4 regions of the Lysinibacillus sp. NPDC097231 genome follow, and region 4 is predicted to be linked to each of the others. Evidence: riboswitches for the same ligand, from Rfam matches in the RefSeq annotation. Region 4 holds a riboswitch; each other region holds the start of a gene.
The links. A riboswitch is a leader RNA that binds a small molecule or an ion and turns the genes downstream of it on or off. The one in region 4 is predicted to bind thiamine pyrophosphate.

Region 1 (8,294 bases), on a different contig from region 4:
ATTCGGGTCGTTGTAATGGTTCATATGTAGACCAAAAGTATTTGTTGCGGCTTACAAGATCAGTTAAACTTTGTACATCCTTTTCTTGAAATGTGCGAATGTAGCATTTTCCCCCTTGAATTGATACCACATTTCCACCCTTTTTCCTCAATAAATTCCAAATCTTAAGCACCATTTCTCCACACTAGCCTTCCAATAATTATCAGTACATATTAATATCGCTTCTTCTTTTCTTATTAATGGGAATACAATCCCCACTGATTGAAGTTTTATTTTATTGTATGTAAAAAAAGATGCTGCTACAACTAAAACAGCTCGTTTTGTTATCACAGCATCAATATCATTATTTAGTTTTTTTGTTTTTGCTTTTTCGGTTTCTCTTCTAACAATTCAAGGCTTGATGATTCAGCATCTTCTAAATGAGCCTTATCTAATACATTCGTTAAATGAAGACCACGTTTTTGAGCCTCACGTTCGATATGCGCAATTGTTTCTTGTAGTACCTGTACACGTGCATATTTTTTATCATTACCCGCTATTAAAACCCAAGGAGCACTTTTCTTATCTGTTTTCTCAAACATTTCATTTGCAGCTTCAATATACTCAGGTGCTTTTTCACGATTACGCCAATCTTCATCTGTTAGCTTCCAAGATTTATAAGGATCATTCTCACGTTCATTAAAACGTTTAAGTTGCTCCTCATCCGAGACATGAAGCCAAAACTTAATGACAATGTAGTCCCCTGCAGTTAAAATCTTTTCAAAGTTATTTATTTCTTCGTATGCACGAGTCCACTCTTCTTTTGTTGCGAATCCTTCAATACGCTCCACTAATACACGGCCATACCATGAGCGATCGAAAATAGCGATTTGACCATGCTGTGGTAGCTTTCTCCAAAAACGTTGTAAATAATTATATCGGAGTTCATGAGGCTGGGGTGCCGAAATAGGGTGTACGACATAGCCACGTGGATCAACACGTTCAATTAGTCGTTTGATGGCACCTCCCTTACCTGCAGCATCCATTCCCTCAAATACTAGTATGAGCCCAATTTTGTTGTTTAATAAAAACTGTTGGGCATTTAACATTTCATATTGGAGTACTTTTAACTTCTTTTTATACATTTTTTTATCTAATTCAATTGCTAAATCTAGATCTTTTAAATTTTGAGTCATTCAATTTCCACTCCTTATATTTGTATATTTTTTATTGTACTAAAGAAATATTTGGATGCCTATACAAATGGTAAATTGTAGATAATTCAAGGAAACAACACAATACATTGCTGACAATTTCCGCTATAATGAAAATGTAATGTTACAGTCCTATACTTATTTGTCTTTTCCCTATACAATTTAACACGAAGGGAGAGGAAAGCATGCCTCGATTTATTTTGATGACAATTAGTTATTTTGTCTCACTCATCCTAACCTTTTCATCCTATTTCATGAATATAAACGGTCAATCTTCGTTAGAAATCTCAAATCGTTTTCCTGTTGTATTTGCACCTGTTGATGTTAGTCATGTAATTTGGATAGTGATTTTCATATTACTTGGTTATTGGTTAGTTATGAATTTAAAAAAGACATCTATTAAACAGACTGTTCTCTTTAGTAGCATATGTATAATACAGGCATTAGCAATTTTCACATGGCATCATGAACTATATATTGTATCACTTGGCAGTACGCTAATTTTAGTGTTGTATTTGTTTCTGTTGTACAATACGTACCCACTTAACAACAATTCACTGTCTGGTCGCACCCCCTTCTCGATTTACTTCGCATGGGTTACATTTATGTTGATGACAAACACAAGCTTTACGCTAACCTCTTATGAATGGAACGGTTTTGGCCTTAGTAATCCACTTTGGGCAGTAATTTTACTGACAATTGGAGTAGCGATTGCGCTACATATTCGATTCCATCATTTTGATATCATGTATCCAAGTGTATTTATTTGGTGTTATATCGGGATTGCATTACATAATGGTTTTGATGAGCTACTGGTGACAACAGCCGCGTTGTTTTTATGCGGTGTACTACTTGTCGGAATACTATTTATCAAAAAAAATCCTGCCTACCAAAAATAATTGGTTAGCAGGATTTTTAAGTTATTATTGCTCATCTAATGAAGTTAAAATAATTGGTTTGTCTTTTGTAACGATAACTGAATGCTCGATTTGGGCTACTAATGACTTGTCTGGTGTAACAAATGTCCAACCATCACCAGCTTCAACAATATGCTCTGCTTCCGCTGAGATGAAAGGCTCAACTGCAAGCACCATGCCTTCTTTCATTATTGTAGAATCCCATGCATCATAATAGTTTAAAATATGATTTGGCTCATCATGTAGTGAACGACCTAAACCATGACCTGTTAAGTTCATAATTACTGTTAAATCATTGGCATATGCTTCACGCTCGACAGCTTTTCCGATTTGGTTTAATTTTGATCCAGCTTTCACTTTTGTCATCGCACGGTCAAAGGCACTTTTAGCTACACGACATAATTTTTCTTTATCTTCATAACCTTCACCAACCACAAATGAAATGCCCGTATCTGCAAAGTAGCCATTTAAGGAACCAGATACATCAATGTTCACGATGTCTCCCTCTTTAATAACACGTTTTCCTGGAATACCATGAGCTACTTCTTCGTTAACACTAATACATGTGTATCCTGGGAAGTCATATTCTCCTTTAGGACCAGAAATTGCTCCTGCTTCAGCAAACATACGACCAGCAATTTCATCGAGCTCAAGTGTTGTCACACCAGGTTTTGTAGCAGCCTTCATTGCTTCACGGATTTCAGCACAAATACGGCCGATTTTTTTAAAGGCTTCAATCTCTTCTTGCGTTTTTACAATCATTTTTAACGTTCCTTTCATCTTATATCTACTCTTTAATATAACATAACTTTCTATGCGTATAACGCTAAACGCTTTAAATATTGTATGCCAGCTTAAATTATAAAGTGCTGAAAACAGGCTCATCATCAAAGGTCGGGGATGACATTTGTTAAAACGTATGTCATTTATATAAGTTGACTTCCGTTGCGACTGAGCGGCTCATCGGATCGGAAATCCCCTCCATGTCATGATGATAAGCTAAATAATAAAAACCCTCCACTCATGTGAAGGGTAAAATATTTATGATTTTCGTTGCATTAATTGAGGTGCTGCTGTAAATAGCAGCACACCGACGATTGCTGTTAAGACTGTTGCTGGTAGCATATATGTTCCATTATAGATAATTGAATAAATCCAAGCATTTTGATCGCCAGCATACTCTGAGAAAAATACTGCGCCAGCAATCGTATGTGCTGCATAACGTAAAAACCCTGCTAATACTGTTCCTAGAATAATATACAGCGCCATTTTCGTTTTGTTTAGATTTTTTGCAGCTTCAAGCACTGGTTGACGTACAATTGCAGCCAAACCAACTACTGTGAAGGCAACTCCATAATCGAGTAAGCCTTGAAACCAATGTACAATGTAGGCACCAAACATTGTTTGCATTACACCGATAAGTAAGCCTGTTGTCAAACCAGGTAGAAGACCCCAACGAAAAGCTATTAAAATTATTGGTACCATCACTAGACTAACCGAGCCACCTTGTGCCCATACTTTAAAGGAAACCTGATCAAGCACAAGGCCAATCGCTGCGAATATCGCAATCTCCACAAGCATTAAAAGTCTTTTTTTGTCCATATTATTCTCTCCTTTGTTCCGATGTAGGATACAAGAGCAGGAATAGAAAAGCGCTGATATGTCTCTTTCTGACATCAATTGTTCATTCCCTGAAGAATGAAAAAACGATGCCAGGACAGAGCCTCACATCGTAAAAGTGTCAGTTTCTATCCACATCCCTACGCAAGTGTTAACTTACAGGTTCAAAGAGTCGAGGCATTACGTGCCAAGTCTCAGCCGACATCATCAGCTCCCCTTGTGGTCGTTACATCTTAATTTTATTTGAACAACCTCATTGTACGCAAACACTTTCATGATTACAACCTTTTCACATTTAATTTTTGAAACTTTACTGTTTTTCATGCGTAAATATTAAAAAAGGAGGTACAACTATGGAGAACCAAAAAATTTTATCTGCATTTAGTTATCTCAGTGTTTTTTTTGCACCCTTTATTGTGCCATTAATTGTTTACTTTGTTTCAAAAGATAGTGACGTAAAGAGACACTCTATTCGAGCACTTATATCTCATTTAATCCCATTCGTGTTTGGAATTATCTTCTTTGCCGTCTTTGTCTTCTCAACCGTATCATTTAACACTTACGACCCATATTCTTCTGGTAGCAATACATTTATGATCGTTTGGTTAGCATCATTTGTCATTTATTTACTCGTTTCTCTAGGAATCGTTATTTGGAATATAATTCAGGCCGTTCGTGTTATCCGATAAGGTTATCAATTAATTCCGTGACATCCACGGGAGGCTTTAGGCCAATAGATGTTTTTTGTCGAGAGCGTAGTTCTAACGCAGCAGCAGCAAAATGGTTTTGTCTGTGCGAAAGCGTAGCGACAGCAACAACATGAAGTTGGTCACTCAGTCGTTGCCACAGGACGTAGCGTTCTTAGACTAAGTTCTACTATTTCAACAGATGTTTGGATACCCGCTGAAAGAAGTAAAACAGGAGAACTATTAGTAAAAGGAGCTGTTATTTTTTGAAAGTATCTAACGTTGTCAAAACCGCGGTAAAGTTAGCACCTATCGTTATTCCAATTGTAAAGAAAGTAATAGCTGCTAAAAAAGGAACAACTCCCAACGTAATTCCACGTAAAAAATAAAGGTACACTTCAATCAGTAGTGCTTTATCACTTACATTTTTTTGTGGGAGTCTTGTACCTGACACTTTGCTTTCGGTACAGAAAAATTACTACCTGTTTATGTAGGATAAAAAAGGCGTACCTCGCTTTATTAAGGGAGGTACGCCTTTTTACCTTACTTTACTTCAAAATATGTTTGACTATGACCATTCATTGTTTTTTCGACATGCAACACTGCGGGCATTGTAGCTTTTAACTCTGAAACGTGTGATATGACACCAATCATGCGTCCAGAGTCCTGTAAATCAATGAGAGTATCGATCGCCTTATTTAATGCTTCTTCATCGAGAGAACCGAAGCCTTCGTCGATAAACATTGTTTCAATGTGGATATTCCCCTGAAAGCTTTGTATCACATCTGCCATACCAAGAGCAAGACTCAAGGATGCATTGAACTTTTCTCCACCCGATAATGTTTTCACATCGCGTAATTGATCTGTATAGGCGTCATAAACATCAAGTCCGAGACCACTTTGCTTGGCATGCTTTTCTAATCGATCGGAACGGCGAAGCTCAAATTGTCCATTAGATAAATGGTGTAAACGCACATTAGCCGCCTCTGTAATTTTATCTAAATAATTGATTTGAATATATCGCTCAAAGGACAGCTTTTTCATGTTCTGACCATTTAGCATTGCATAGAGCTCCTTAACTTTTCCTGCTTCTTTTTCAAGTAAACGAATCTCTTGTGCTGTTTCTTCAATTCTTACAACAAAATCTTCGCAAACTTTTGCAAATCCTTTCATTTGCTGCAATACTTTAAAAGCTTCCTCATATGCTATACGATGCATCTCTAACTTTTCTTCCATTAACATTAAATCTTGTTTCTCTTTCCCTTGAAGATGCTTCTCCCCTTCAGCAATTTGAATCCGCAATGTGTGTATTTGTAAAGTATAATCACTGCAAGCCTTCCGTAAAGCCTCTAATTGCAGTACATTACGCTTTGCAGCAGCAAATTCTTCATAGTTTTCAAAGCCTGCTTCCTGCATGCTTTCTGAAAATAGCTCGCGCTTTTCATCCATTTTCAGCTTCAATTCTTCGAAAGCCTGCTTAGCTATTTCCAAGGCCATTCTAGCATTATTCGCTGCTTCTTTAGAAGATTGCAAGTTTTGTTGGCTGGCATGCCATGCAACTTGTAATGCAGCCTTTTGTGAAGCTATATCAGCAGTCGCTTGCTTTAATGCTTGTAACGTTTTAACATTTTCTGGAATATGCTTTTGTTGTTCTTCTACAATTGCCTGTTGTTTTGTAAATTCCTTCGCTTGGTCAGCAAAATATTGCTCTAGTTTTATTTGTTTTTCTTGCAGTTGCTCCATACTTGCACGTTGATGTTTCTGTTTCATGCGTACATCAGCTAATTGATGATTCACTACTTTTAAAATCACAATTTGTTGCTCTACATATTGTAAGGAAGCTACGATTTGCGCTTGATTCGTTTGATCGATATCATTAGCCTCCAACTGTCCCAGTGCCTCTTGTAGAAGTTGCTTCGTAGAATTCAATAATGCTTCTTTCTCCAAAAACTTACGTTCATCAGTAGCCGCTTTTGCTCGTAAAGCTTCCACTTGTGCTAGTTCAATAATCTCTAATTGCTCTAAATGTGTTTCAAAATGCGTTGTACTACCACAAACTGGACAAGGCTCCCCATCCTTAAGCTGCTGTGCTAAAATACTTGCCTGGCTAGTAATCCATTGCTGCTCTAGCTTTTGAAGAGTCTGCTTACTTTCTTGGTTATGGACGTTAGCAGTAAATACATCACGCTCTACTGTCTCAACTGCTCTAGTGTATTTTTCAACTTGCGTTAGTAATGATACCTGCTCTTTTAGCTTCGGTAGCTGTTCTAAATAACCCTCATAGGGCTCTATTTGCTTTTCATATTGCTCAATTGTTTTTGTTAGTTGCTGTAATTGGCTTTGTTCTTTATCTAGTAGTGTAAGATTATCTCCTACTGCTCGTTTTGCTGTTACGACGTATTGTTCAGCAATTTGCATTTGCTGAAGATTATTTTCGTATGCTTCAAATTTCGGTAATAATGCTTGGAGCTGTATTTCTTGCTGTAGAATTTGCTGACGTTCAGGCTCTTTCGCCTCTTCAACGTTAAATTTCTCTTGTGCTACTATTAGCTGAGTTTCCGCATTTTGCTGCTCCATCATCGCTCGCTGATAGGATTGTTCTTTCCGATTTTGCTCGTTTCGTAAATCGATGCATTGTTGCTCAAGTAATACTAAGCGTTCTGCTTGCTCGGCCAATGCAATCTCACGTTCTTTTGCTGTGTATATATCCTGCTCTTGTAGCAAAGCTTGCAGCTGGTTTTGACGATTAGTCTGTTCATCAAATTGCTCATTAAGTGTTTTTGCCATACTGTAAATTTCTTGTTCTTTTTGATGATATGAGTAAGCTTCTTCATAGCGTTGCTGTTCTAATTGAATACATTCAGTATAGTAGGTATGCTCTTCTTCCAGTGCATTCTTTAGTTGATGCATATTTTCGGTATTGTTATTAATACAAGTAAATAAAGACGATTCACGCTGTGGTAAAGCCCCTGCAATCTGACCAAGAAGATGCTCCTTTAATTGTTTAGCACGCATTAAATCACTTTCCGCATCTTTCCGTTTGGCATCAAGCTTTTTTGTCATAGCCCCAAAGCGATCTGTTTTAAAAATCTTGCGTAAAATAACTTCTTTATTTGTAGAATCAGAGGTTAATAGCTTGCGAAACTCACCTTGTGGTAGCATGACGATTTGGCTAAATTGATCCTTTGTTAAACCTATTATTTCCTGCAGCTTTTTATCTACCTCAAGTGTTTGCTGCTTTTCTACAATACTAAAATCAAGTTTGCCTTCTTTAATTTCAGCCAGTTCAATTTTCTTACCAGTAACACTTTTATTTTTTGCTTTAATATGACCTGGCTGACGTACAATATGATAAGCCTTACCATGCATTTCAAAAACAAGTTCTACCGCAGTGTACACATCATCATCTGCAAACCCGCTTCGTAGCATAGCCGTATCCTGGCGATCCTCACCGCTACCCGATCCGTAAAGTGCATAACAAATAGCATCAAAAATGGTCGTTTTCCCAGCACCTGTTTTTCCGGAAATTGCAAATAAACGATGGTCACCGAGCTGTTGAAAATCAATTACTTCCGTATTTTTATATGGACCGAATGCAGTAATTGTTAACTTTAATGGCTTCATTTTACCGTCTCTCGCTCCTCATCCAATAATTCCTGAAGCATCTCTGTAAATAGACGCTCTGTATCTTGATCTGGCTGTACACCAATTATATCTGTAAAAAATGAACGGAATAAATCAATGTCTTCTACCTTCTCCGTCTCAATCGCTTGAATTTCATGTGGTATTTCTTGGCGCAGTGCTTTACGCTCGACATGCATCGCATGAGGAAACACCGTACGAATACGTTCCATCGGCGAAGCCACTGGCGTCGTATC
Region 2 (8,294 bases), on a different contig from region 4:
ATCTGATATGGATAAGGCCTCCAAGCAGCTTTACACAGCTATTTATACCATCCGTCAAACTTTGAAAAATTATGGGTTAGAAGGAATGAAAATCTCAAGTCCTTTGCTGAATTCAGGCTATAAATTATTGGTAGAAGACGTGGTAATCGATGTAGAACAATGGCTAGAACAATTAAAGTCTTTGCCTCCACTTGGACAGGGTACAATAGAGGCGCATGAGCATGTATTCCAAGCCTATACAGGCGATTATTTGGGTGATAGCGATTATTTATGGTCAGAAAGTGAAAGAGAAAGACTAAGACGTTTATGGTTACACCATGCGCAGCAATTAAGTGAATATTATATTGAACATGAAAACTATCTTGCTGCTGTGAAGGTGCAAGAAAAGGTTCAGTCATATTTCCCTGATGAGGAAGAAAGTTATTTTACCTTGATGAAGCTCTATAATTTACAGAACAATGCTGCTGCTGTGGAGGAGCAATATTGGCTATTAAATAAAATGCTACAGGAGCATATAGCCGTGAAGCCAAGTGAGGAAATTAAAAAATGGTATCGAAACTGGAGTAAAATGAACGTAATTTCACAAGTGAATATTTAAAATTGAAAGGGACTCCTTATTATTAAGCTGAGTCCCTTTTAATAATAGTACTTTCCTTAGTCAAATAATATGTTATTACACTCACTGATTTAATAATTATATTGGTAATAGTTAATAGCATCATTTAATTTGTCAATAGCGTTAGTCACATCGTATTGTGTCGAATAATAATTATCTACAATACTTTGAGCTGAATTAATAGCTGAATAGAAAGTATCTTTAACTGATTGGCTCTTGTAAGTATCTTGAGGATTATATAGATTCCAAGCATAATTAATTAAGTCTGATAATTGAGTTTTATCACCATAATATCCATTATAACCATAACCATACTTCTGAGCATTCTTGTAAGTCGATATAGCATTGTTTAAATTATTCATAGCATTGGCAATATCGTTTTGAGTAGAGTAGGTATTATTCACAACTGATTGAGCAGATGAAACAGCCGAAGCTAAAGCATTTTTCTCTGATTCAGTTGTCCATGGTGTGTTATATGGTACGTTGTAACCATCCCAAGATACTGTTACATACTGAACAGAATAGATAAGTGATTGAAGTGAAGACTTATCACCATAACCATATTTCGTTCCAGTTTTTTGAGCAGCTTGATAAACTGCTAATGCAGTTTTGTACTGTGTAATGGCATTGTCCACTTGCGCCTGTGAAGCGTTGGCGTTATTAGCTATTGCTCTTGAGCTAATTACTACATTTTCGAATGCTGTACGCTCAGCTTGTGTTGTCCATTTCTCTGTTGCTAAAGTGTCATTTCCATAAATAGACACGGCAACGTAAGGAGGTGATGCGATTAATTTGCTTAGTTCTGTTTTATTCGAGACAGGTAGAGTTACAGATGCTGATTTATCATCCACTTGTACATTGTTAACTATATGTCCTGAATCTAATGCCACCTTTTCCCCACTCTTGACAATTATTTGCTCAATTTTACCATCTCCGTACAGGCTAAAATCATCTTCCACATCGATTGTCAGCTTATCAATATTGGCTGCCGCTTCAAATGCAGCAACTTTACCTTCTACAATGACTTTAGAAATCGTTTGGTTGGAAGTCACATTTACTTTCGTACGGTTCAAATTAATTGTTGAGGATTTAACGTCTTGTAAAGAAACATATAACCAATTTACTTTTCCCGCCAAAGTCTTGAATGTGATTGACTCATCAACAGCTACGTCATCAAGCGTAATCTCTTTTTTTACTCGATTCGTTACGATAAGTTCACCTTCAATATTGACATTCTGAACTTCCATATAATCCGCATTTACAGTTAGATTTCCTGAAATATCTGCGTCTCCGCCGTTAAAATATACGGCTTTTTTGCTCGTGCCAGCTTTATTTAATGTTAGTGCTGTAACGCTCGTAATTTCACCGTTCTTTACCACAATTGTAGCTTGAGCATTCGTTAATGCAGTGATATTCGATGTTTTAAAGAGGGGCTTCAGCGACTTATTGATTCTGAATGAACCATTGGATGTACGTACCATATCTTTAGTGATATTTGTAATCGTAACTGTTTGCCCCAAAGGTACTTTTGTTTTGGCTGCAGCTACTTGAATTGAGTGGTTTACAGAAGAATCACCAGAGGCGGCATTTGCAGGTAGCACTGGCAATACCAAAGTGGCTGTCATAGCAGTTGCCATAAAAGTCGATAACGCTTTCTTTTTCATTTAAGTCACTCCAATCATAGTATTTAATAGATAATATAACATATATTTCAATATATTAGTATACGAAGGGATGTTTTACTATATATCCATAAAGCAAATGAATCATTAGTCCTTTTCTCGGAACGTCTTGTTTATGTAATGAAATGCTTAAAATTACTCATAAATAAGTAAAATTCTGCATTATTCGATAATTATGTTGTTGTGATACATTAGTCCATCCATTATGATTTTTTTATAAAACGGGGGTGTTATAATGGGAAAACCTAGGGGTGTTGCTTTGAAGTTATCTTCCCTTATTATAGGATTATTTTTAGTGTTATTTCTTGTTTATACTATGATAATAACTTCTGTTTCATTTTTGGATTGCTCTGCTAACTTTCGTACTTCCTCGGCAACTACAGAAAAACCTTTCCCATGTTCACCCGCGCGAGCAGCTTCTATAAATTTCTCTTCTACTTTTTTGAGTTAAATCACCTTTGCTGCAGATTTAAGAGAGGCGCGTAAAAATGAGCTTTCTCGTTCTATTGCGGTATCAATCAATATGTTAATGACTAAACTTTCTTCTATTGCTAGAGCGTAAAAATCAAGCTATTATGGCGATTCAAAATATATCTGCAATATCGGAGGAGACGGCAGCGTCTGCTGAACAAGTAAGTGCATCTGCTATAGATCAACAAGCAGAGCTACAAAAGGTGGCAGAATCCATCGATAACATGGAAAAGACTTACAAGAGGTTGTTAATCGATTTAAGCTTGCTTAATACAAGAATGACTACCAACCAGATATGTAAATATGAAAGGTAGCCTTTTTTTCTGCAAATTTGTGGGATTACTATTTCTAATAGGCAATCATGAGGTGCATTGACCAAGTAGATAAACAGCACTACTATAGGAAAGGAGAGGGGGACATTACCATGATGTATCTCGGAATGATTTTCTTTCAGATTGTCGCTCCTATTTTAGTGCTACTTGTACTTGGCGCAATTCTTCAAAAAAAATTCCGTTTTAATTTAAAGGCACTTTCGCAACTTATTACATACTGTTTTATGCCAGCAGCAGTTTTTGTGAATTTGTATGAAACGAGTATAGAACTATCGGTGCTTGGGGAAGTTGCATTGTTTATCCTCCTCTTTATTGGTAGCCAAATGATGCTTAGTCACTTTGTAGCGAGGGCATTAGGTCTAGTGAGAACGGAGGCAGCAGTGTTTAAAAATAGCGTTGTCCTCATAAATTCCGGCAATTACGGTATTCCAGTCGCACAAATGATTTTTGTGACACAGCCAATTGGTGTAGCCATTCAGGTTATTCTAGTGATATTTCAAAATATGACCACGTATACATACGGCTTGTACAATTTAATTTCTTCAACAAAGTCAGGCATGGCAATCGTAAAAGATTTTCTCAAAATGCCTATTATTCATGCGCTTATTATTGGTGTAGCTCTGAACTACTTTGATATCACTGTACCTCAGTTTATTAAAATTCCGATAGATCATGTGGCAGACGGTTTTATCGCTATAGCATTAATAACATTAGGTGCACAACTATCACAGCTTGAAATCAAATCTATGTTCAATAAAACGGTATTCATTAGCTGTTTTACACGATTAATCATAGGGCCAGCTGTAGCTTTACTTATTATTTTTGTACTTGGCCTAGACGGTGTCGTAGCACAATCCCTTTTTATAGCCAGTGCCTTTCCGACATCGCGAAATAGCTCTAGTCTTGCATTAGAATATGACGTAGAATCGGCAACAGCTGCACAAACAGTATTGTTTTCAACGATTGTGAGCTGCATCACAGTGACAATTGTTATTTACGTAGCGGAACTGTTGTTTACCTAACAGCTAGACGCCCTCAGGAAACGCCTAGACGGAACGGAAATCAACCACACGTTATGATGATAAGACAAAAATTATCAAATGAAGCTTCCATCCCTTAGTAATATCTGCTACACTAGCATCAAACTAAATAGCATTAACTAGGGGAGTCTGATGAGTCAGGCTGAGAGGGAAACGCTTAGAGGTTTCTTGACCCTTTGGACCTGATCTGGCTCATACCAGCGTGGGAAAGTTAACCATTGTTGCAATCTATATTATTTGCGATAACTATACTTTTACATTGATAGCCGGATCCAAAATTTTTTGGATTCGGCTTTTATTTTTTAATCTGTAGGTGTCAAACAGATAAAACCTCCGAACGCGTTGTTTATCTGTGCGAAAGCGAAGCGACAGCAAAAGAAAATTGATTTTTGTTGGAGTGAGCTAGATTCGGTCCTTGTATGAAATTTTCTATAAGGGAGAGAAGTAGGTCATGACAACAGTTAACGAAAAGAATATTACAATTATGTCGAGCTTTGATGGTAGCAAAAAGGTTTATGTAGAGGGATCGAGACCTGATATTTTAGTACCAATGCGTGAAATTACATTAAGTCCGACGACAGGCAGCTTTGGGGAAGAGAAAAATGCGCCAGTTCGTGTTTATGATACGAGTGGTCCATACACTGATCCTGCATATATGGTGGACATTACAAAAGGATTGCCTGCCTTATGTAGTGCATGGATCAGTGAGCGGGATGATGTTGAAGAATACGAAGGTCGTACCATCAAGCCAGAAGATAATGGATTCCGCAATGCTGATGATCCACGTATTAAAGAAAATGTTTTTCCGGATTTATCTAGAAAGCCTTTGCGTGCGAAGAGAGGTAGAAATGTAACACAGCTTCACTATGCAAGAAAGGGAATTATTACTCCGGAAATGGAATTTGTAGCCATTCGTGAAAATATGGACCCTGAATTTGTGCGCTCAGAAATCGCGGCAGGGCGTGCTATTTTGCCTTCTAATATTAATCATCCTGAGGCCGAGCCGATGATTATTGGACGCAACTTCCACGTGAAAATTAACGCCAACATTGGGAATTCTGCTGTATCATCCTCTATTGCGGAAGAGGTAGAAAAAATGACGTGGGCAACACGTTGGGGTGCCGATAACATTATGGATTTGTCGACTGGTAAGCATATTCATACGACACGTGAATGGATTATCCGAAATGCCGCAGTGCCAGTAGGAACAGTACCTATTTATCAAGCGTTAGAAAAAGTAAATGGTGTGGCAGAGGACTTAACGTGGGAAGTGTATCGTGATACGTTGATTGAGCAGGCCGAGCAAGGTGTTGATTACTTCACGATTCATGCAGGGGTATTACTGCGTTATATACCATTAACTGCTAATCGTGTAACAGGTATAGTGTCTCGTGGAGGCTCAATTATGGCACAGTGGTGCTTATATCATCATCAAGAGAGCTTTTTATATACACATTTTGAAGAAATCTGCGAAATTATGAAAACATATGATGTTGCCTTTTCTTTAGGTGATGGTTTACGTCCAGGTTCCATTGCAGATGCAAATGATGAGGCACAGTTTGCGGAACTGGAAACGCTAGGGGAATTAACACAAATTGCTTGGAAGCATGATGTACAGGTGATGGTAGAGGGACCAGGGCATGTGCCAATGCATCTTATTAAAGAAAATATGGACAAGCAGTTAGAGGTATGTAAGGAAGCTCCTTTCTATACATTAGGGCCACTGACAACAGATATTGCTCCCGGTTATGACCATATTACATCAGCCATTGGTGCTGCAATGATCGGTTGGTTTGGTACAGCAATGCTGTGCTATGTAACGCCTAAAGAGCATCTGGGGTTACCAAATCGTGAGGATGTTCGTGTTGGGGTTATTACGTATAAAATTGCTGCTCACGCGGCAGATTTAGCGAAAGGGCATCCAGGAGCACAGCAGCGTGACGATGCACTATCTAAGGCACGCTTTGAATTCCGCTGGCGCGATCAATTCAATCTATCCCTAGATCCAGAGCGTGCAGTGGAATATCACGATGAAACATTGCCTGCAGAGGGAGCGAAAACGGCACACTTCTGTTCAATGTGTGGACCTAAGTTTTGTAGTATGAGAATCTCACAGGATATTCGCAATTATGCAAAGGAAAGAGACTTAAATACGACTGAAGCGATTCACCAAGGCATGCAGGAAAAGGCAAAAGAATTTAAGAAGGCAGGCAGTCAGATTTATAAATAATTCAAGTGAAGGCTTGTGTCTATCAAATTAGGCACAAGTCTTATTTTATTTGGTCGTAAAAATTTGGGCTTGGATATTAATAATAAGTTGAAAATTAAATTTTAGTTAGGTTTTTTACCATGTATTTGAAAAAATCCTTACATTTTGCTCCACCTTCACCATATCAAAACTTCACAAGAATCTCACTCTATATTCACTGAAAATTCTTTCTTTTTTCGTTATTCTCACACAACTAATTGATAATATTCAAATAGCTTCAAAAATATATTGAGGAGATGATGATTTTGAGATCAGTGAAAAAGCAATTTTTTCTACTTGCTACATTAATTTGTTTAACTTTTATTATAGCAGCATGTGGCAATGATGAAAAAGCAGTAGAGAAGAAAGAAAAAGCTAATGAACCAAGCAATGTGAATATTGCATTAGGTCATGCTTTAGATTATTTAGGGTTAGATCCTTATGCTAATGGTCGCGAAAATACAACGTTAAAGACGGTAGTTTTTGAATCCTTGGCGTTAGAGACATCATCTGGCCAATTTGAAAGTGCACTAGCTGAAAATTGGGAGGTTAGTGAAGATGCAAAAGTGTGGACGTTTTATTTAAAGAAGGATATTAAATTCCACGATGATACATTATTTACAAGTGATGCAGTTGTTCAAGCGTTTAATCGTTATATGCAAAATAAAGAGTTGTCTAGAAGGTTAGGTATTGAAAAAGTAGAAGCTACTGATGATTATACAGTCGTATTCACATTAACTAGACCATCGGCAACATTTTTAACAGTTGTAGGCTCTTATCAAACTGCCATTCCTAGCCCAACCGGTTTTGATGCAGAAGGGAAATTTGTAGAAGCTATTGGTACAGGACCATATAAAGTACAAAGTAGTACTAAAGAAAGAATTGAATTTGTAGCTAATGGAAATCATTGGCGTGGAAAGCCGGATATTGATAACTTAAATGTCATTTATATTTCGGATGCTTCAACAATGATTTTGGCACTTGAATCGGGGGAAGTAGATTTGATTGGTGCTGATGGTTACGGGATTTCCTTTTCTGAAATTGAGCGATTAAAAGGAAATGAAAATTTAAAAGTAGTGATTAATGAAGACGCTAGTTCGATGGAATGGATTGGGTTCAATTTATACAAAGGTCCATTAAGTGATAAAAATTTGCGGGAAGCGCTAAATTATTCGATTAATCGACAGGAAATTATTGACTATGTCTATGAAGGCTATGCAACTACTGCAAAAGGTCCAATTGGATTTAATGATTCTATCCCATGGGTAGATACATCGATTGAAGGCTATACATATGATTTAGCTGTAGCTGAAGGATTATTTAAAAAAGCAGGTTATACAGAGAAAAATGAAGAGGGCTATTTTGTAAAGGATGGTCAAGCCTTGGAGTTAACGTTTGTTACCAAATCAGATAGAACGTGGAAACCTGTTAGTGAAATACTACAAAATCAATTAAAAGATGTTGGAGTTAAGGTGAATCTTGAAGTGCGTGGAGATGATATTGTACGTGATTTAGTGAAGAAGGGTGAGTACGATTTAGTATCACTAGGTAGTATGGGTAAAAGTAATGCTGATCCGTATTATTTCTTCCAATATTACTTTACGAGTACAGGTACAAATTCAATTATTAGCGATAGTCCTAAGTTAGATCAATTAGTTCGAAATGTTGTTATGACGATTGATCATGAAAAGCGGGCACAGATTTATAACGATATTCAACAAGAAGTAATGATGAACATACCAGGTGCTTTTTTAGTTCATCCATCTAGAGTAACAATTATGGATAATAAATATGATAATTGGAAATTCGCAGGCACGATGGATCCACTTCGTTTCGTATATGCGTTAACAAAAAAATAGTGAAAGGGTGGTAATTGTATGAGTTTAGTAGCTCCAAATCAGGTAT
Region 3 (8,294 bases), on a different contig from region 4:
GCTGATGAAACAAAAATTTTACTTGTCGCAACGGATTCATACTTATAGCTTAAGGAGGCGCATCTATGACAACGAATTCAATTATCCGCTTTGAAAATGTTTCAAAATCCTATAATGACGGTACGATCGTCTTAAAAAACATTAACTTGGAGCTAGAGAAAGGAAAATTCTATACACTACTAGGTCCTTCTGGTTGTGGTAAAACAACCATTTTACGTATTATTGCTGGATTTACAGAGCCGACTACAGGAGATGTCTATTTCCACGATAAAAAAATCAACTCAGTGCCAGCAAATGAACGCCAAGTAAACACTGTTTTTCAGGATTATGCGCTGTTTCCTCATTTAAATGTTTTTGAAAATGTCGCATTCGGACTTCGCATTAAAAAACTTCCTGAAAGTGAAATTAAAAACCGTGTTGCTGAGGCACTAAAATTTGTTAACTTAGCAGGCTATGGCAATCGTGAAATTTCTGAGATGTCTGGTGGTCAACGTCAACGTGTAGCTATCGCACGGGCAATCGTAAATGATCCTGAAGTGATTTTACTCGACGAGCCTCTTTCTGCTTTAGATTTAAAGTTACGTACAGAGATGCAGTATGAGCTACGAGAATTACAGCAACGACTTGGTAAAACGTTTGTGTTCGTCACACACGATCAAGAAGAAGCGCTTGCCATGAGTGATGAAATATTTGTCTTAAGTGAAGGTGAAATTCAACAATCAGGTACTCCAGTAGATATTTATGATGAACCAATTAACCGCTTTGTTGCTGATTTTATTGGTGAATCAAACATAGTTCCTGGCGTGATGATTGAAGATTTCAAGGTAGAATTTGCTGGTAAAGTTTTTGAATGTGTCGACCAAGGTATGAAGCCTAACGAAAAAATTGATATTGTTATTCGTCCAGAGGATTTAGAAATGACAACAATAGAAAAGGGCAAACTTGTCGTTAAAGTTGATACTCAGTTGTTCCGTGGGGTACATTATGAATTATCCACATATGACAAAGATGGCAACGAGTGGCTCGTGCATTCATTGAAAAAAGCTGCGGTAGGGACAGAAATTGGCTTAGACTTTGACCCAGAAGCAATTCATGTCATGCGCTTAAATGAAACAGAAGAAGAGTTCGATAAACGTCTAGAGGCGTATGGAGACGACGAAGATGCAAACTAAGACTTCGAAATCAGCCTTATTTCCTTATGTTTTATGGATTGCATTTTTCGTTATCGCGCCAATTGCACTGGTTGTTTACTATTCCCTACTAGATATACACGGCAATTTTACGCTCAATAACTATAAAGCATTCTTTACTTCAGTCTATTTAAAAATGACATTAAGTTCATTCTGGTATGCATTCTTAATTACGTTCTTTACGTTACTTGTTTCGTATCCAACAGCCTATTTTTTAACTAAGACGAAACATAAACAGCTTTGGCTTTTACTAATTATTATTCCTTCTTGGATTAATCTTTTGTTAAAAACATATGCCTTTATCGGAATTTTCGGCTTGTATGGCCCATTAAATGCATTTATCGAAGTATTTGGTTTTGATCCGCAGCAAATGCTATTCACTGACATTAGCTTTGTGTTCGTATCCGTTTATATTTTTATTCCATTTATGATTTTACCGATTTTCAACTCATTAGATCGTTTAAACCCGGCACTTATTTATGCAGCACGTGATTTAGGAGCATCTGCCTTTACTACATTCCGTCGCGTTATACTGCCATTAACAATGGACGGCGTAAAATCAGGTATTCAAGTTGTATTTATTCCTGCATTATCACTCTTCATGATTACTCGTTTAATTGCAGGAAATCGTGTCATTACACTTGGTACAGCTATTGAGCAACAATTCCTGGTGACACAAAACTGGGGTATGGGTTCTACAATTGCTGTTTTCTTAATTTTATTTATGGTGATTGTGATGTTAATTACGGGACAAAAAGATAAAGGAGGTCGCGTACGATGAAAAAACTATCTGCTACAGCAAGAGTGTATTTAGCGATTGTTTTTATCGTTTTGTATGCACCTATCTTCTATTTGGTTTTCTATTCATTCAATAGTGGCGGATCAATGAATAATTTTGAGTCCTTTACGTTAGAACATTATAAAGCAGTGTTTGAGGATTCACGCCTACTCGTAATTCTAATTAATACAGTCATCGTGGCATTACTTTCTGCATTGATTTCTACAATCATTGGAACATTAGGAGCTATAGGCATTGTTACTGTTAAAGATTCAAAAATGCGCAATACATTACTTTCTTTAAATAATGTATTAATTGTTAGCCCTGATGTTATTATCGGTGCAAGCTTTTTAATTTTATTTACAATGATCGGTATTAAATTAGGTTTTACTTCAGTGTTATTAGCACATGTAGCGTTTAGTGTGCCAATTGTTGTATTAATGGTCTTACCGAAACTATTAGAAATGAATAAATCATTAATCGATGCTGCATTAGATTTAGGTGCAACGAAGAAAGATGTAATGATGCGTGTTATTTTGCCGTATATTCAACCTGGTATTTTTGCAGGGTTCTTCCTTGCCTTAACGTATTCTCTTGACGATTTTGCGGTAACGTTTTTCGTGACAGGTAACGGCTTTAGTACTTTATCTGTTGAAATTTACTCTATGGCACGTGCCGGTATTTCCTTAACGGTTAACGCTATCTCTGGTTTAGTATTCTTTGTAACGGTTATAGTCGTAGTTGGCTATTACTTCATTACAAGCCGCGCCAATAAAAGAACGGGGGGGACTCAATGAAGCAATTAATTCAAGCAACAATCGCAATCCTTGTCGTTTCCGCCCTTCTATTCTATGCTGCTGACACCCTGAGTGCAGGTGGTGGGAAAAGTGGAAAAAATACGTTAACGATTTTTAACTGGGGAGAATATATTGACCCCGATTTGCTAAAGCAATTTGAGAAAGAAACAGGCATCCACGTCATTTATGAGACATTCGATTCCAATGAAGCGATGATGACAAAAATTCAACAAGGCGGTACGGCTTATGATATTGCAGTACCTTCTGAATATATGATTGAAAAAATGAAGGAAGAAAACTTACTTATTCCTTTGGATAAAACCAAACTCCCTAATTTTAAAAATATCGATCCTTATTTTTTAGACTTACCATTTGATGAGGACAATAAATATTCTGTTCCATATTTCTGGGGAACAGTTGGCATTGTCTATAATCCAAAACTCATTGGTCATCTCGATTTCTCATCTTGGCAGGACTTATGGGACTCCTCGTTAAAACGAAAAGTCTTTTTAGTTGACGGGGCACGTGAGGTTATCGGTATGGGCCTAAATAGTCTTGGCTACTCACTTAACTCTCTAAATGACCATGAGCTACGTGAAGCAACTGATAAATTAATTACATTGGCACCAAATGTTAAAGCCATTATTGGGGATGAAATTACGCCATTGATGATTAATAACGAAGCAGCAGTAGCACTCACTTGGTCTGGTCAAGCAGCTGATATGTTGTCAGAAAATGAAGACTTAGACTTTGCTGTACCAGAAGAAGGCTCGAACTTATGGTTTGACAATATGGTTATCCCAAAAACGTCAAAAAATATAGAGGGTGCACATGCCTTCATTAATTTTATATTGAACGCTGAATCGGGTGCTAAAAATGCTGATTATGTAGGCTACTCTACCCCTAATATTGCAGCAATGAAATTAATGGATAAAGAAGTTGTGTCTGATGAACGCTTCTATCCTTCTGAAGAACAACGTAAAACATTAGAAGTTTATAAAAACTTAGGCCCTGATTATTTAGGTAAATACAATGAGCTGTTTTTAGAATTTAAAATGGGCATTCGATAAACCATTTAAAGCTGTTCTCACGTTATTGACGTAGAGAACAGCTTTTTCCTCATTTAATACGAATGCACTCGATCATGTTAGTATGAAGCTTTTCCATTCATTAGATTGCAACCCTATAACCTTATTTCAGACTTCTAGTCAATAGCAAAGGTACAAGCCTTGTGGTAGACTGTAGTATATTTGATTAGAAAAGGGGGATATTCGATGACCCAGCAGAAGTCTAATAAGGCGGCTTTGTATATTTTAATGTTTAATATGTTTATCGCAATGGGGAGTATTGGGATTATTATTCCTGTTATGCCTGAGTATTTAAAAATATTCGGTGCTGCAGGCCAAGTTCTTGGCATGCTTATTGCAACGTTCGCCTTTGCACAATTCGTATTTTCTCCAATTGCTGGGAATCTTTCGGATCAATACGGTCGGAAGAATCTTATTATTTTCGGCCTAGTAGTAACAGGGCTTGCACAAATTGGTTTTGGACTTTCTACAGACGTGTGGATGCTCTTCCTGGCACGCTTTTTAGGTGGCCTCGGTTCAGCATTTATTGCACCTCCTATTATGGCTTTTGTAGCAGATGTTACAACATATGAAGAACGAGGTAAGGGGATGGGAATGCTAGGAGCAGCCATGTCTCTTGGCTTTATGATTGGACCAGGAATCGGTGGCTTTTTATCAAAAGTAAGCTTACATTTCCCATTCTATACGGCTGGATTTGCTGCTATTTTAGCAGCGTTACTATCATTTTTCTTATTACCATCAACAAAACCAAACTCTGCGAAAAAAATACAAAAACAAGACAATCTAGTGAAGCAAATGGCACGTTCCATACATATGCCTTACTTTGTTATGCTTATTATAATGTTAGTATTCTCGTTCGGTATTGCTAATTTCCAAACAACTCTATCGCTGTTTGTTACTGAAAAATTCAATTACACACCCGTGGATATTGCCATTATCTTAGTTGTAGGTGGTGCTTTCGGTGTAGTGGTACAAATGTTTATTATTACACCGCTCTTTAATCGTTTCGGTGAGATGAAAGTGGTATTAGTCAATTTATTTATTGCAGCCGTTTCTATTTTCTTAATTTTATTTGTTTCTGGCTTTGCACTTGTTTTAACTGTAGCGACAATCTTCTCTACTGCCACTACATTAATTCGCCCTGCTGTTAACACGCTCATCTCGAAGCTCGCTGACAATGAGCAAGGGTTTGCGGCTGGTCTTAATAATGCATATATGAGTCTTGGTAATATGATTGGTCCAGCTTTAGCGGGTATCCTATTCGACTGGAATATGAACAGTCCTTACATTTTCGGGGCTATCATTCTAATGGCCTGCTTCTTCCTTGCCCTTATTTGGACAATGAAAAGAGCACCACATCTTATGCAGTCTGATTCGAAATAGTCTGACAAGTCATTGACTATTTGTAGTAGTATGTTACATTTATGTTGTTACGCTGCTCAACAAAAAAATGAAATAATTATTACCACTAGGGGAGTCTTTAAAAGGCTGAGACGTGTATTGTTATATACGGACCCTTTGAACCTGATCTAGTTCACACTAGCGTAGGGAAGTGGCGACGCTTGCTTTTTAATATGTAAATGCAAGGCCGCTTCCTATTGTTTTTCAGGAAGTGGCTTTTTTTCGTGCTAGAGGTCTAAGCGGCGATAACAATTAAATTTAAATATTTTAAAGGAGCGGACATTATGTCAATTCGAAAATTAACCATTATGGCCTTATTAGTGGCAATTGCTGTAGCAGGCTCTGCCTTTGTTTCAATTCCGACAGGCATAGCACGTGCATATCCAGTGCAGCATGCCATTAACGTTATTGGCGCTATTTTTCTTGGACCAGTGCCTACTGTTATGGTCGCCTTTGTTACTGCGATTATTCGTATTTTAACAGGCACAGGTTCATTGTTAGCTATACCTGGTAGTGTCATTGGCGCACTGTGCGCAGCCATTGCTTTTAAATATAGCGGCAAGCAATGGCTAGCAGGTGTTGGTGAAATGTTTGGAACAGGAATCATTGCCTCATTCATTGCAGTACCTTACGCACATTTATTAATGGGAACATCCGTAGCTGCATTATTTTTCATGCCAGCCTTTTTAACATCAAGTACTATTGGTGCCATCTTAGGCGTTGTCGTTGCTAGTAATCTGCGAAAGACCGTATTTGTAACTAACCTTAATACAATGCTTAAATAGCCTGGTTTATAGAAACAAATTAGAGCATTATCGAAACTATTTGAGCTTTTATCGAAACATAATGTCATTTTATCGAAACTTTTTGTGCCTTTATCGAAAAAATTCCTTAACAAAAAAAGAAAAGATGGCACATTGCTAAAAGCGATGCACCATCTTTTTGTGTTTACTATCTTTTTTTCATGCCCTTTAATAGCTGGGCAACATTTGTATCCTCTGCCTGCAGTTGTTTTTCCTCTACAAGCTGTTCGTTTCTCTTCGGCCTTGTTAGGAAGCCCCAACCAAAGCGTCGTATTGTTATATCAATGAAGAACAGTAGCATCCCCGCTAATAAAAGCCAGGTTGTAATATTTTGACGTTCTGCACCTTTTTTCGTAAATTCACGGAATACTTCCTCCGGCTCTTTCAAAACGGAGCCGCCTGTTTGTTTTGTCAGCTCTTCTGTTAGCTTGTCATTCACTGGACGTAACTCATATTCGGCACTATACGGAACACTTAAGCCTGCCTGGTAAATAGCTTCGTCTTCATCTGCAATGCGGAAGAAGATCAGTCCTGGTTCTGCCTGTACAACCGCTCGAACTTGTGACGCTGAAATGGTTTCAAGTTGTGTTTCAAGTTCTTCACCAGATTCGTTAACAGCTACAATATCTAAAAACGCTACTTCATTTGTTGGATCAGTTATCATAAATGAACCGTCTGACTCTAGACGTACATCATAGGCTACATCATTATAGCTCGGTAGCATCTGTGAAATAAGCGTTTGCCAAAACGTACCCCAGTCTTGCCATCTTGCCCAGTCTCCTGTCCATTTTCCTGTCGAATCAGTAGTGAAAGCGAATGTCTTGCCAAGGCCATATTGCCACTGCGCTAGCACGGGATCCTCCTTCTCACTTTCAGCGATCACAGAAGCCCCCTGCTTTGCTGTCGTACCGATATAAGCATTCATTTGAGGTACACCATTTGCAAATAACGTGTTCCATCCAGATGCATTATAGATAGTTGGATAAAATGGGCTATCCTCTATATATGTGCGTGAAATCATTGCCGTTTCACGAGATAAAATCGAAGGGATGGTCTGCTCATCAACAACGTCGTAGAATCGTCCACTGCCCATTTCACTAAGTGCTTCAAGTAAATTGGCATCTGCATCTTGTCCAATGGCTACAGTAGACAATGTCACGCCATTGTCTTTTCCTTCAGCGATTAAATCTTCGTAATTCCCTGGCTGTGACTGTCCATCCGTTAATAGAATAATATGCTTACGCTGTAGCTTTAAATCAGCTAGGTTTTCATAAGCTTTTGCAAGTGAACCATAGATTTCTGTTCCTCCACCTGGTGTTACAGATAAAATGGTGTCTACAGCTTCTTCCTTATTGCCAAGCGGTCCAGTTTCGATAATTTCCCAAGGTCGATCATCGAAAGCAATAAAGCCGAGTGTATCTTCTTCTCTTAACATTTCAACTGAACGAGCAGCCGCCTCCTTAGCGAGCTCTAGCTTCGCTCCAGACATACTGCCAGAACGGTCAAGCACGATAACAAGTCCTAATGATGGTAATTGTTCCTTACCTTTAATCTCCATTTCAACTGGTAGTAACGTTTCGATTGGTGTTTTAAAATAGCCACCCAAGCCAAAACTATTTTCGCCACCGACCATTGTAAAGCCGACACCGAAGTTTTTCACTGCCTGTTCAATTACATTCATTTTTGCCTCGCCTACTAAATGCCCTGGCACATTATCAAAAATAATAGCATTGTATTGTAAATAACTTGAAAGTTCATTTGGTAAACTTTCAGCACCCACAACATCATAGGAAATGGATTGGCTACCAAGTGATGCAGCGATAGGTGATGCTGTGTCATAGCCGTTAACGATTAATAAATGTGGTTCACTTTGCACCATCGTAACACTTGTTAGTTTATTATTTTCAAAAATGGCATCTTGTTCAACTTGCATGAGTGCCTCATATTTTACAAGTCCCTCTGCTGTTGCTGTATGTTTATACGTAAATACATTTGAACCTTGTGCAAGCTCCACTGCCTCACGATGAATGAGTTTATCATTTTCATATAATAATAATTCCCCTTGTCCTGCCGCAGTTGCTTGAATTTCAGTCACCAACTGCTGCTGCTCCCCTATATAAGCCACTTGTGGGGTTACAAAGCTTTTAAGTGATACATCGTTAGCAACAGGTTGGCTAAACGGTACTACATCAACACTAATGTTTGAACCTTTAAACTTTGAAGCAAAATCTAAGGCA
Region 4 (8,294 bases):
AGAAGTAAAGGATATGGCAGTGAAATGTTTCAATACCTTCTTACTCAAACAAAAGATAAACAAAAACCCGTTGTCTTACAAGCATCAGAGGATGGGAAAAGTATCTATAAGCGCTTTGGGTTTATAGATGTCGGAGAAATGGTTGTATTTGAATAAGAAGATTTCTTATTAAACAAAAGGGTCTTGAGTTTAAGAATGGGGATTACTGAGGTAACACTCTTTCTTCTTTCTTATTGTATAAACGGGCGCGATTGTTTAATAAGCCTCCATGGAAGCAGCGGGCTATAATGCTTCAACAGGAGAATATAATAAACCTAGTTAGTAAGTCTCGTTCCTTATTAAGCTAACGGGTGCATTACTTCAGGATGGGATTCCACAGTGATCCCATCTTTTTTTATTCAACTATAAATCATTTTAGTTCTTGGGAAACTAAAATGAGGTGACTGAATATGAAAAAAATCGTACTTATGCTTTTGGTTGGAATGTCTTTAGCTAATACAACAGTATATTCAAAAACAATAAATGAAGCTGATACGGAATTATGCGAAACAGTTAAAATGGCACTTATAAGTAGCAATAGAAATCCAGTAGATAAAGCAATTACTGAAATTTATAAGAATGACAAAAATGCACCTAAAGAAGGTCTTTCTTGGGCTGCGTGGGAAACTGAAATCCTAAAAATAAAGCAAGTATATGGAATTGGGGGATTATATGAGATAACGTTGAAAGTGTCCCCTTACTATGGTGCTCATAATGGTTATGGGGAAGATGAGGTTGTGATAAATACAAGTGGTGAACTAATCAGTTATAAACACTTGAAAACATATCATTGAACTTAAACTAACGGGGCAGGATAGATGAAGAAGGAATTATTGTAAATGAACAAGACATACTATACCTAAATAAAAAATTAGGGTGATGAAATTGGATAAACGTATTCCTCTTCTAATGGTTTTATTTAGTGTATTAATTTGTGTGTGGTGTTTTGGAACAGTAAATGCAAATTCGAGTGACACCTCCTTCTTTTGAGGAAAAGTACACTGAAGCTGGATATAAATCTGTAAAAGCTGCTGTAAATGAATTTGAAAATCATTGTAAATGTGATGTAAAGCTACCCGAAAAGTTGCCTTCTATTTCTTTCACACATCAATATGGAAGATTCTTTGAAGATAAGAACTATAATGTGAATGATTCCCTGGAAATTAGGTTTGTTAACAAAGATTTAAGTAATAATATTTATAAAATTGATATTCGTCCTTTAAAAAACAAATTGGACTTCACAGATAAACTGAATTTAAATGGAAAAGAGTATACACTTCAAGATGGTGTAAAAGCCATTTATTTTGAGCATCAACTATTTAACTTTTTTGTCTTTGAAAAAAATAATTTGCAGTATATGCTTGGAATTTATAACAAAGTAGCCAACAAAGTAACACCTGAAACTTTTGTTCTAATAGCTAACTCAATTTAATAATTAATTTAACTAATTTAGATGAAAATCATTGGGACCTTATAAAACGAAATAGCCATCTGGCTGAATTTCTCAACAGATGGCTATTTCGTGTTTAAAGTATAGTTGACTAATTGATAAGGAGAAGATTGAAATCGATTAAATAAATTTATTTACAAAATTAATCTTCGTATTGAAGATCTATATCTCTTTTAGCTTGCATTTCTTGCTCCACATCTTGTTTTAAATATGAAACATAATCCATAACAAAATGTAAATCTACTTGCCCTTCATTGTACGCCGATTCCAGAGCTTCATAATTTTTAGCTACCAAATAATAAAATAGGTCATTTTTGTTTATGCCTTGAATTTCAGCGATTTCTATCATACTTTTATCTTCTCGCATTTGGAAATATTCATTCTCAGTAAGGTTGAAAAAATTTGCTAAAGATTTAAAATCTCTTTTGTAACTAAAAACAACTTTTCCTTCATCGTTATTTTCTATATGTGAAGAATTTCCAACGTTTTCTGAAGTCTGAGATTTTGCAGAAATTGAACTGTTCAAAAAAATGGAAATCAAAGAAATAAAGACTAGTGACGTATATAGAATTTTTTTCATATTGTACACTCCTTAATTATTATAAATTTTTATTTCAACACAACTTATTATGTTCCAGAAATATTGATTTAAAACTGCGTAAGGAAAATGCTAACAGGGATATTTATGGTTAAGAATTTTGTAAATAGCTAAACTAAATACACAGCGGAAAAGCGGGGAAGTGGGAGTATAAGGGATATTCAATTTACATATATGTATAAGGATAAAATGTATCAAGCGAAATCAATTAAATTTATTCTAATTAATGTTTTGTTAAACTAACCGGGGCTTTACTTCAAGATGGGATTCCACAGGGACCCCATCTTTTTCTTATTCAACTAACTGAGCAGGTTAGTTTAACAAGAAGTATATAGCTAATCATTACTTCCTAAATAAAAGGAAATTGGTGGTATGATTAAAATAAGAAACTGTATGATTGGATTGAGTAAAGGAAGGTGACGCATGAAAAATAGAATTCATTATATATCCCAAACTTTAGTAGTGGGATTTTTAACTTTAATGGTTGTAATAGACATCTTCCCCGAAATAGGAATAAACATGTCAATAGGGATAATGGGGGTTGTTACCTTTATTGTATTAGCTGTTATTACTCGTCAAAAAGGGGAACCCGTATTTAACTCAAGCAAACAAAAACTTATTTTTACCCTTTTTTTTGGGATATACATTTTCTCAGTACTAATAATTTTAACTTTACTTGGTGGTGCTTCTCGGGCTGGAATTGGATTGTCTAATCCAATTCTATGGGGATTATTTTTGATAGAAGTTCTTGTTTCCTATACTAAATATAGGAGGGAATTAAAACAAACCAGTGACAATGATAACGGAACTTTTCAATAAGCTTGTAAAGCAAACGGGGGCTTTACTAGAAGATCATTGAGTTGCATAGGCATCGCTTTTTTAGTGAAATAAAGAACATTCAGTTTATACCAGAAGAAAACCAAGTAGATAGGAGTGGGTTTAGATATTCTATTGCACTTTACCAAGATGAGAAAATTACTTTTTCATTTTCTTTAAATGAAGTAAATGGTAATTATTATTATACAGAGCCAGATATTTATCCAATTATTGATGACTTCTATGAAAGTCTTGAAGTGGAAGAGGAATAAGTACTTACATTTCTTATTCAACAAACAGGGGCGTTTATCCAACAAGGATTTACGCTTTTTTTGTTGAATTTTATTTACTAAAGGGAAGGTTTGTTAAGGAGGAGTATAATGCGTTTTCTTTATTTGCTAAGTGTTATTATCTCGGGAATTGTAAGTGTTGTCGGTTTTGCATTCACTAATATGACAACTACTTCATTCGACCCCACAGGTGACAATTTTGTTGGAGGAAATGGAAACCCAGGCCTAATGTTTGTTATGCTTCCAATGTTAATTATTCTTTATTTTTTCTTTGCAATGATATTTATTTTTGAAAAGTTACATGAACGTTTTTCAGTGAAAAGGAAACTATTTCAAGCCTGCTATTCAGGGCTGTTTGTGCTGATTTTGGGAATGACGATTTACCGAATCCTTTTATTTCGAAATGAAATCAATCCATTTTTTGAATACGAAATATCCTATTTAAATCCTTTTTCTAATCATTTATTTTTTAACTTCTGGACGTTTATAGCCTGCCTTTGTGTTTCAGGATTTTGCTCATTTTATTTCAAGAAAAGTTTGTGAATAAATGTACTTAGACTAACGGGGGCTTTACTTGAAGATCATGCTTAGAATTATTGCGCTGTCAACATTAAATAAGAGTATGTTTTGATCAATCTTTTTTCAAAACATACTCTTTAAATTTGTTCTTATATAAAGATGGATATCGTTAATTTAATTAAACTTTATTACAAATCTACAGCTAAAGGAGGGAGGGGATAATGTAGAAAGTTTATTTTCACCTGTAAACATCCTGCCCCAGTCCTGATTTTAGGAGGGGGTAAAATTAATAAGAAACTGGTACTTTACTTTCATTCCGTTCACTACCTTTAGAGTATAGCGTTTTTGTTATGATGTAGTACAAAAATGTACCAGTTAGTCCTAGAATAAGGAGCAATCCACCCATATATATGGGGCGAATCCATTCACCAACGATGATCAATAACGAAGATACAATCATTGCTCCGTAGATAGTCAAGCTATTAAAAGCCATATAGGTGCTACGAGCGTTAGATGGGGCAAGTTCTCCTATCATCGCTTGTTTAATAGGAACATACATCAGCTCACCAATCGTCCCAATAAACATGGCCATAAAAAGAAACAACACGTTATTTGAAAAAGCAAAAACACTAAAACATATAGAAAAGATCAACATTCCTGTAACGAGAGTCCAGCGATCACTACACTTTTTAAATAAGAATAAAACAACACTTGATAGAAGAACTACAAGAATAGTATTCTCTGTTCGGAGAAAACCTAGCATTTTTGTGCCATCTATCATGAAATTTATTCCAAACAATGAAGCTGAGTGTTGGGCTATATCTTTTTCAAGGCGAATCCCAATATAGTTTGGTAAAGACTGTTCCAAGGTGAAAATCAAGATTGCTCCGAAAATATAATACATAAATACCTTATCTTTTAAAACGGTTGAATAGATTTGAAACATCTCTTTTGATGAAAATTTTTTCTTATGATTAGAAGACTTAGGTGCAGGTTCTGGTGAATAGGTTTCTGTGATGAAGAATACGGTCATGAATACAGATAACAAAGAGATGATTGAAATGCCAATAAATAGCTCAAATAAGTACCTTTTAGATGCTCCAATGATTCCTCCGATAGCAGTTGATAAATTACTCAACCAGTAGCTAATTGTAAATACGAGCTTTCTCGATTCAGCATTAGTAACATCAATAATCATAGCTTGTGCGGCTGGCTGAAACATTCCTCCACAAAACATATTGATGATAAAGAATGCTGCAGAAATATAAGGAAGGTTAAACCAAGGGGAATTACAAAGCGCTATTAACAAATACGAAAGCAATAGTCCAAGTTCAGCATAAATCATTATTTTTTTTCGCCCTATTTTATCTGAAACATGCCCTCCGATAAAACCTCCAATAACGCCACTAATCACAATTATTATAAGAATAATACCCGTTTTAGTAGCTCCGATTTTCTGGGTAAAATAGATTGCTAGAAAAGGGATAACAGCCATTGAAATAAGGCTGCCTAGAAATTGCATGGCTAGGCGAAGTTTGACGTTAGGATGGATATCTCTCAATTTCATATAAATCACTCCTCACATATTAAGAAGAGCTCTTTCTGATAGAATTTCCGTTGATCCAGTCAGCGGAAACCAAAAAGAAAATCATCCAAACTATTTTTCATGATGATCAAAATATTATCTACAGGTGCAGACCTGTTTTTTGAGTTACCTAATTTTAAAGATAAGAGCGAAGGAAAGGGGCTTATTTATTAGAGATAGGTCCAAATAATCTCAGAGCTTGTCTCGATATATCCTTCCACAATGAATTTGTATATTCATCAATAAACGTTAAACGCATTCCGTTTAAGATGGATAAGTATGACTCAGCAATTAATGAAGGTGATTCTTCATAAAAGTAACCAAGCCTTTGACCTGCTTCAATAACAGGATAAATACAGTCTATAAATGTATTTACGAAATCGTTTAGTTCGTTAAAAGGCTTTGGAAATCGATCAGGTCTTGCAATAACTTGCTGAATTAGACGTAGGTATTCACTTCTCGTTGAAAATATGTGTACATGGCAATCTACCATTTTCTTCACAACTTCAAGAGGCTCACCTTTAAAGTGTTCTTCTATCTCAAAAAAATATGGTTTGATTTCCTCCAAAGGCTCCAAAATGGCTGTTTCATAAAGTGCTTCTTTTGAATCAAAATACGTAAATACCGTACCAAAGCTAACTCCTGCCTCCTTAGCTATTTCGGCAACTTTTGTCTCTGCAAAACCATTCTCACTATATAATTTAATCGCGGCGTTTAGAATAGTAGATCTTTTTCTTCTCTTTTTTTCATCATTAGTAAGTCTAGGTTCCATTTAGATACTCCTTTCAACAAATGATTGATTGATCAATCAAATTTTATTGTATTTTGTTTCCATTGTCAATATGATGAAGTATTTTTACTTCTTAAATGAATAAATTTATTTCAAAAACCATTTACAGCGCTTTCGGTAAAGAGAGCCTTGTCTTTTATAAAGAGATATGGGTATAATAATCAACGAAAAGTTCATATGGAAAGAATGTGGGGGGGCTGGTAGTTGCCAGCTGAGATTGTGTCCGATAGACGCTGACCCTTTGAACCTGATTTGGCTCGTACCAGCGTAGGGAACATCTATTCAAAAAAAGAAAGCTTTTGATATTGATTGTAAAACGTCTGGGAGGAATCCTAGGCGTTTTTTATGTTGGCAAGCATTTGCTGTTTGCACAAACCTTGGGGCAGACAAACCGTGGATGCGCTTTCTTCTGGTTGTAACATTCACTCATGAACACTTTCACACTATTTACTGGGAGGTTTCAACATGAAAAAAAGGTTATTGATCCTGATGGCTACACTTTTAACATTAGTGGGCTGTAGCGCAAAAGAGGATACAAAGGATACGAACGTATTGAAAAAAGTATCCGTCGTGCTAGATTGGACACCGAACACCAATCACACAGGTTTATACGTAGCGAAAAAACTTGGCTACTTTAAGGAACAGGGCTTGGACGTTGAAATTTTACTACCTGGTGAAGCGGGTGCAGACCAGCTTGTAGCATCTGGCAAGGCTGAGTTTGGCGTAAGCTATCAGGAGGCGATTACACAGGCTCGTGTGCAAGATGTACCTTTAGTATCGATTGCGGCGGTTATTCAGCACAATACATCTGGCTTTGCCTCTATCGCATCTAAAGGCATTACGTCACCAAAGGATTTTGAAGGTAAAACATATGGAGGTTGGGGGGCACCACTAGAACAGGCTGTTCTTCAATCACTCATGCAAACAGAACATGCGGATATTCATAAGTTGGATATTGTCAATGCAGGTGATTTAGATTTCTTTACGATGATGCAAAAGAATATTGATTTTGCGTGGATTTTTTATGCCTGGACTGGAATTGAAGCAGAACTTCGTGGGGAAAAGCTGAACATGCTTTATTTAACAGATTATAGTAATCAGCTTGATTATTACACACCTGTACTTGCTACTAATGAAAAAATGATTAACAATGATCCAGAGACGGTTAAAGCATTCGTCGCTGCGGCTGCTAAGGGCTATGACTATGCGATTCAACATCCAAATGAGGCAGCAGATATATTACTAGAAGCGGTTCCTGATTTAGATAAAGAGCTTGTGCATAAAAGTCAGGAATGGCTAGCAGATAAGTATCAAGACGACGCTGCTCAATGGGGCGAGCAAAAGCTGACTGTCTGGGAAAATTACGCAAAATGGATGTCAAGCAACAACGTGTTAGAGGGCGAGTTTAATGCAAAGCAAGCCTTTACGAACGACTTTTTACCGAAAAAGGAGACGAAATAATATGGCCAACTCATTAATCAGTGTTCAAATTATACCAAAAACAGAAAAATATGAAGATGTGATTCCATTCGTTGATGCGGCAATTGCCATTATTGACGCATCTGGAGTGGAATATGAGGTACACCCGTTAGAAACGACAATGGAGGGGGAGCTATCGACTTTACTACACATCATTGAAAAAATGAATGACAAGATGATTGAGCTGGGTGCTATTAATGTAATCACACAAGTGAAAATTTTATATCAGCCATCCGGTATTACAATGGGGATGTTAACGGAGAAATATCAGTGAGGGAGCAGGCAATTCAAAAAGGAAGGACGATAATTTTTATCGCCTTCCTCTTATTCATATGGGAGCTAATTGTGCGTTTTGCAGACATTCCACATTGGCTATTGCCTGCACCCAGTGCCATTTTGAAAGAAGGCTGTCAATCGTATGAAACGTTTGTGCCGCATGCCTTTGCAACGGTGCAATTAGCATTACTAGGTCTTGCTATCGGGATATTGTGTGGGCTAACGGTTGCTGTGATATTACATCGTTTTACGTTTGTTCGAGAGCTGTTTTATCCTCTTCTCATTATGTCACAGAACGTTCCTGTGCTTGTTCTAGCTCCGTTATTAATCATTTGGTTTGGGTTTGGTTTATTGCCGAAGCTTATTATTATCTGTCTAGTGTGCTTTTTTCCTATTGTTATTGCTGTAATGGATGGCTTTCGTCAAACCTCACCAGAGTTGAAGCATTATTT

Region 1: it holds a riboswitch for thiamine pyrophosphate, as region 4 does, so the genes downstream of both, thiT (energy-coupled thiamine transporter ThiT) here and ACIQXF_RS02710 (ABC transporter substrate-binding protein) in region 4, are expected to answer to the same signal.
Region 2: it holds a riboswitch for thiamine pyrophosphate, as region 4 does, so the genes downstream of both, thiC (phosphomethylpyrimidine synthase ThiC) here and ACIQXF_RS02710 (ABC transporter substrate-binding protein) in region 4, are expected to answer to the same signal.
Region 3: it holds a riboswitch for thiamine pyrophosphate, as region 4 does, so the genes downstream of both, thiW (energy coupling factor transporter S component ThiW) here and ACIQXF_RS02710 (ABC transporter substrate-binding protein) in region 4, are expected to answer to the same signal.

The regions. Positions count from the first base shown of each region.
Region 1 covers NZ_JBIWDH010000015.1:7,220-15,513, forward strand. The annotation lists gene ACIQXF_RS10770 (GNAT family N-acetyltransferase) at 1-175, opposite strand, end outside; gene ACIQXF_RS10775 (polyphosphate kinase 2 family protein) at 348-1,175, opposite strand; gene ACIQXF_RS10780 (hypothetical protein) at 1,379-2,092, shown strand; gene map (type I methionyl aminopeptidase) at 2,117-2,872, opposite strand; gene thiT (energy-coupled thiamine transporter ThiT) at 3,152-3,712, opposite strand; TPP riboswitch at 3,851-3,958, opposite strand; gene ACIQXF_RS10795 (magnetosome magnetite crystal formation protein family) at 4,084-4,419, shown strand; gene ACIQXF_RS10800 (hypothetical protein) at 4,683-4,805, shown strand; gene ACIQXF_RS10805 (AAA family ATPase) at 4,960-8,040, opposite strand; gene ACIQXF_RS10810 (exonuclease SbcCD subunit D) at 8,037-8,294, opposite strand, start outside.
Region 2 covers NZ_JBIWDH010000030.1:22,966-31,259, forward strand. The annotation lists gene ACIQXF_RS16740 (response regulator) at 1-598, shown strand, start outside; gene ACIQXF_RS16745 (S-layer protein) at 688-2,280, opposite strand; partial or broken gene ACIQXF_RS16750 (methyl-accepting chemotaxis protein) at 2,620-2,721, opposite strand; gene ACIQXF_RS16755 (hypothetical protein) at 2,847-3,083, shown strand; gene ACIQXF_RS16760 (AEC family transporter) at 3,194-4,123, shown strand; TPP riboswitch at 4,253-4,367, shown strand; gene thiC (phosphomethylpyrimidine synthase ThiC) at 4,593-6,371, shown strand; gene ACIQXF_RS16770 (ABC transporter substrate-binding protein) at 6,665-8,248, shown strand; gene ACIQXF_RS16775 (nitrogenase component 1) at 8,267-8,294, shown strand, end outside.
Region 3 covers NZ_JBIWDH010000011.1:3,453-11,746, forward strand. The annotation lists gene ACIQXF_RS08775 (helix-turn-helix domain-containing protein) at 1-48, shown strand, start outside; gene ACIQXF_RS08780 (ABC transporter ATP-binding protein) at 66-1,172, shown strand; gene ACIQXF_RS08785 (ABC transporter permease) at 1,162-1,971, shown strand; gene ACIQXF_RS08790 (ABC transporter permease) at 1,968-2,765, shown strand; gene ACIQXF_RS08795 (ABC transporter substrate-binding protein) at 2,762-3,835, shown strand; gene ACIQXF_RS08800 (MFS transporter) at 4,040-5,236, shown strand; TPP riboswitch at 5,314-5,421, shown strand; gene thiW (energy coupling factor transporter S component ThiW) at 5,539-6,039, shown strand; gene ACIQXF_RS08810 (VWA domain-containing protein) at 6,206-8,294, opposite strand, start outside.
Region 4 covers NZ_JBIWDH010000002.1:178,754-187,047, forward strand. The annotation lists gene ACIQXF_RS02670 (GNAT family N-acetyltransferase) at 1-156, shown strand, start outside; gene ACIQXF_RS02675 (DUF3888 domain-containing protein) at 450-833, shown strand; gene ACIQXF_RS02680 (carbon monoxide dehydrogenase) at 998-1,471, shown strand; gene ACIQXF_RS02685 (hypothetical protein) at 1,632-2,069, opposite strand; gene ACIQXF_RS02690 (hypothetical protein) at 2,511-2,906, shown strand; gene ACIQXF_RS02695 (hypothetical protein) at 2,948-3,175, shown strand; gene ACIQXF_RS02700 (MFS transporter) at 3,999-5,279, opposite strand; gene ACIQXF_RS02705 (TetR/AcrR family transcriptional regulator) at 5,461-6,069, opposite strand; TPP riboswitch at 6,268-6,378, shown strand; gene ACIQXF_RS02710 (ABC transporter substrate-binding protein) at 6,553-7,548, shown strand; gene ACIQXF_RS02715 (thiamine-binding protein) at 7,550-7,840, shown strand; gene ACIQXF_RS02720 (ABC transporter permease) at 7,837-8,294, shown strand, end outside.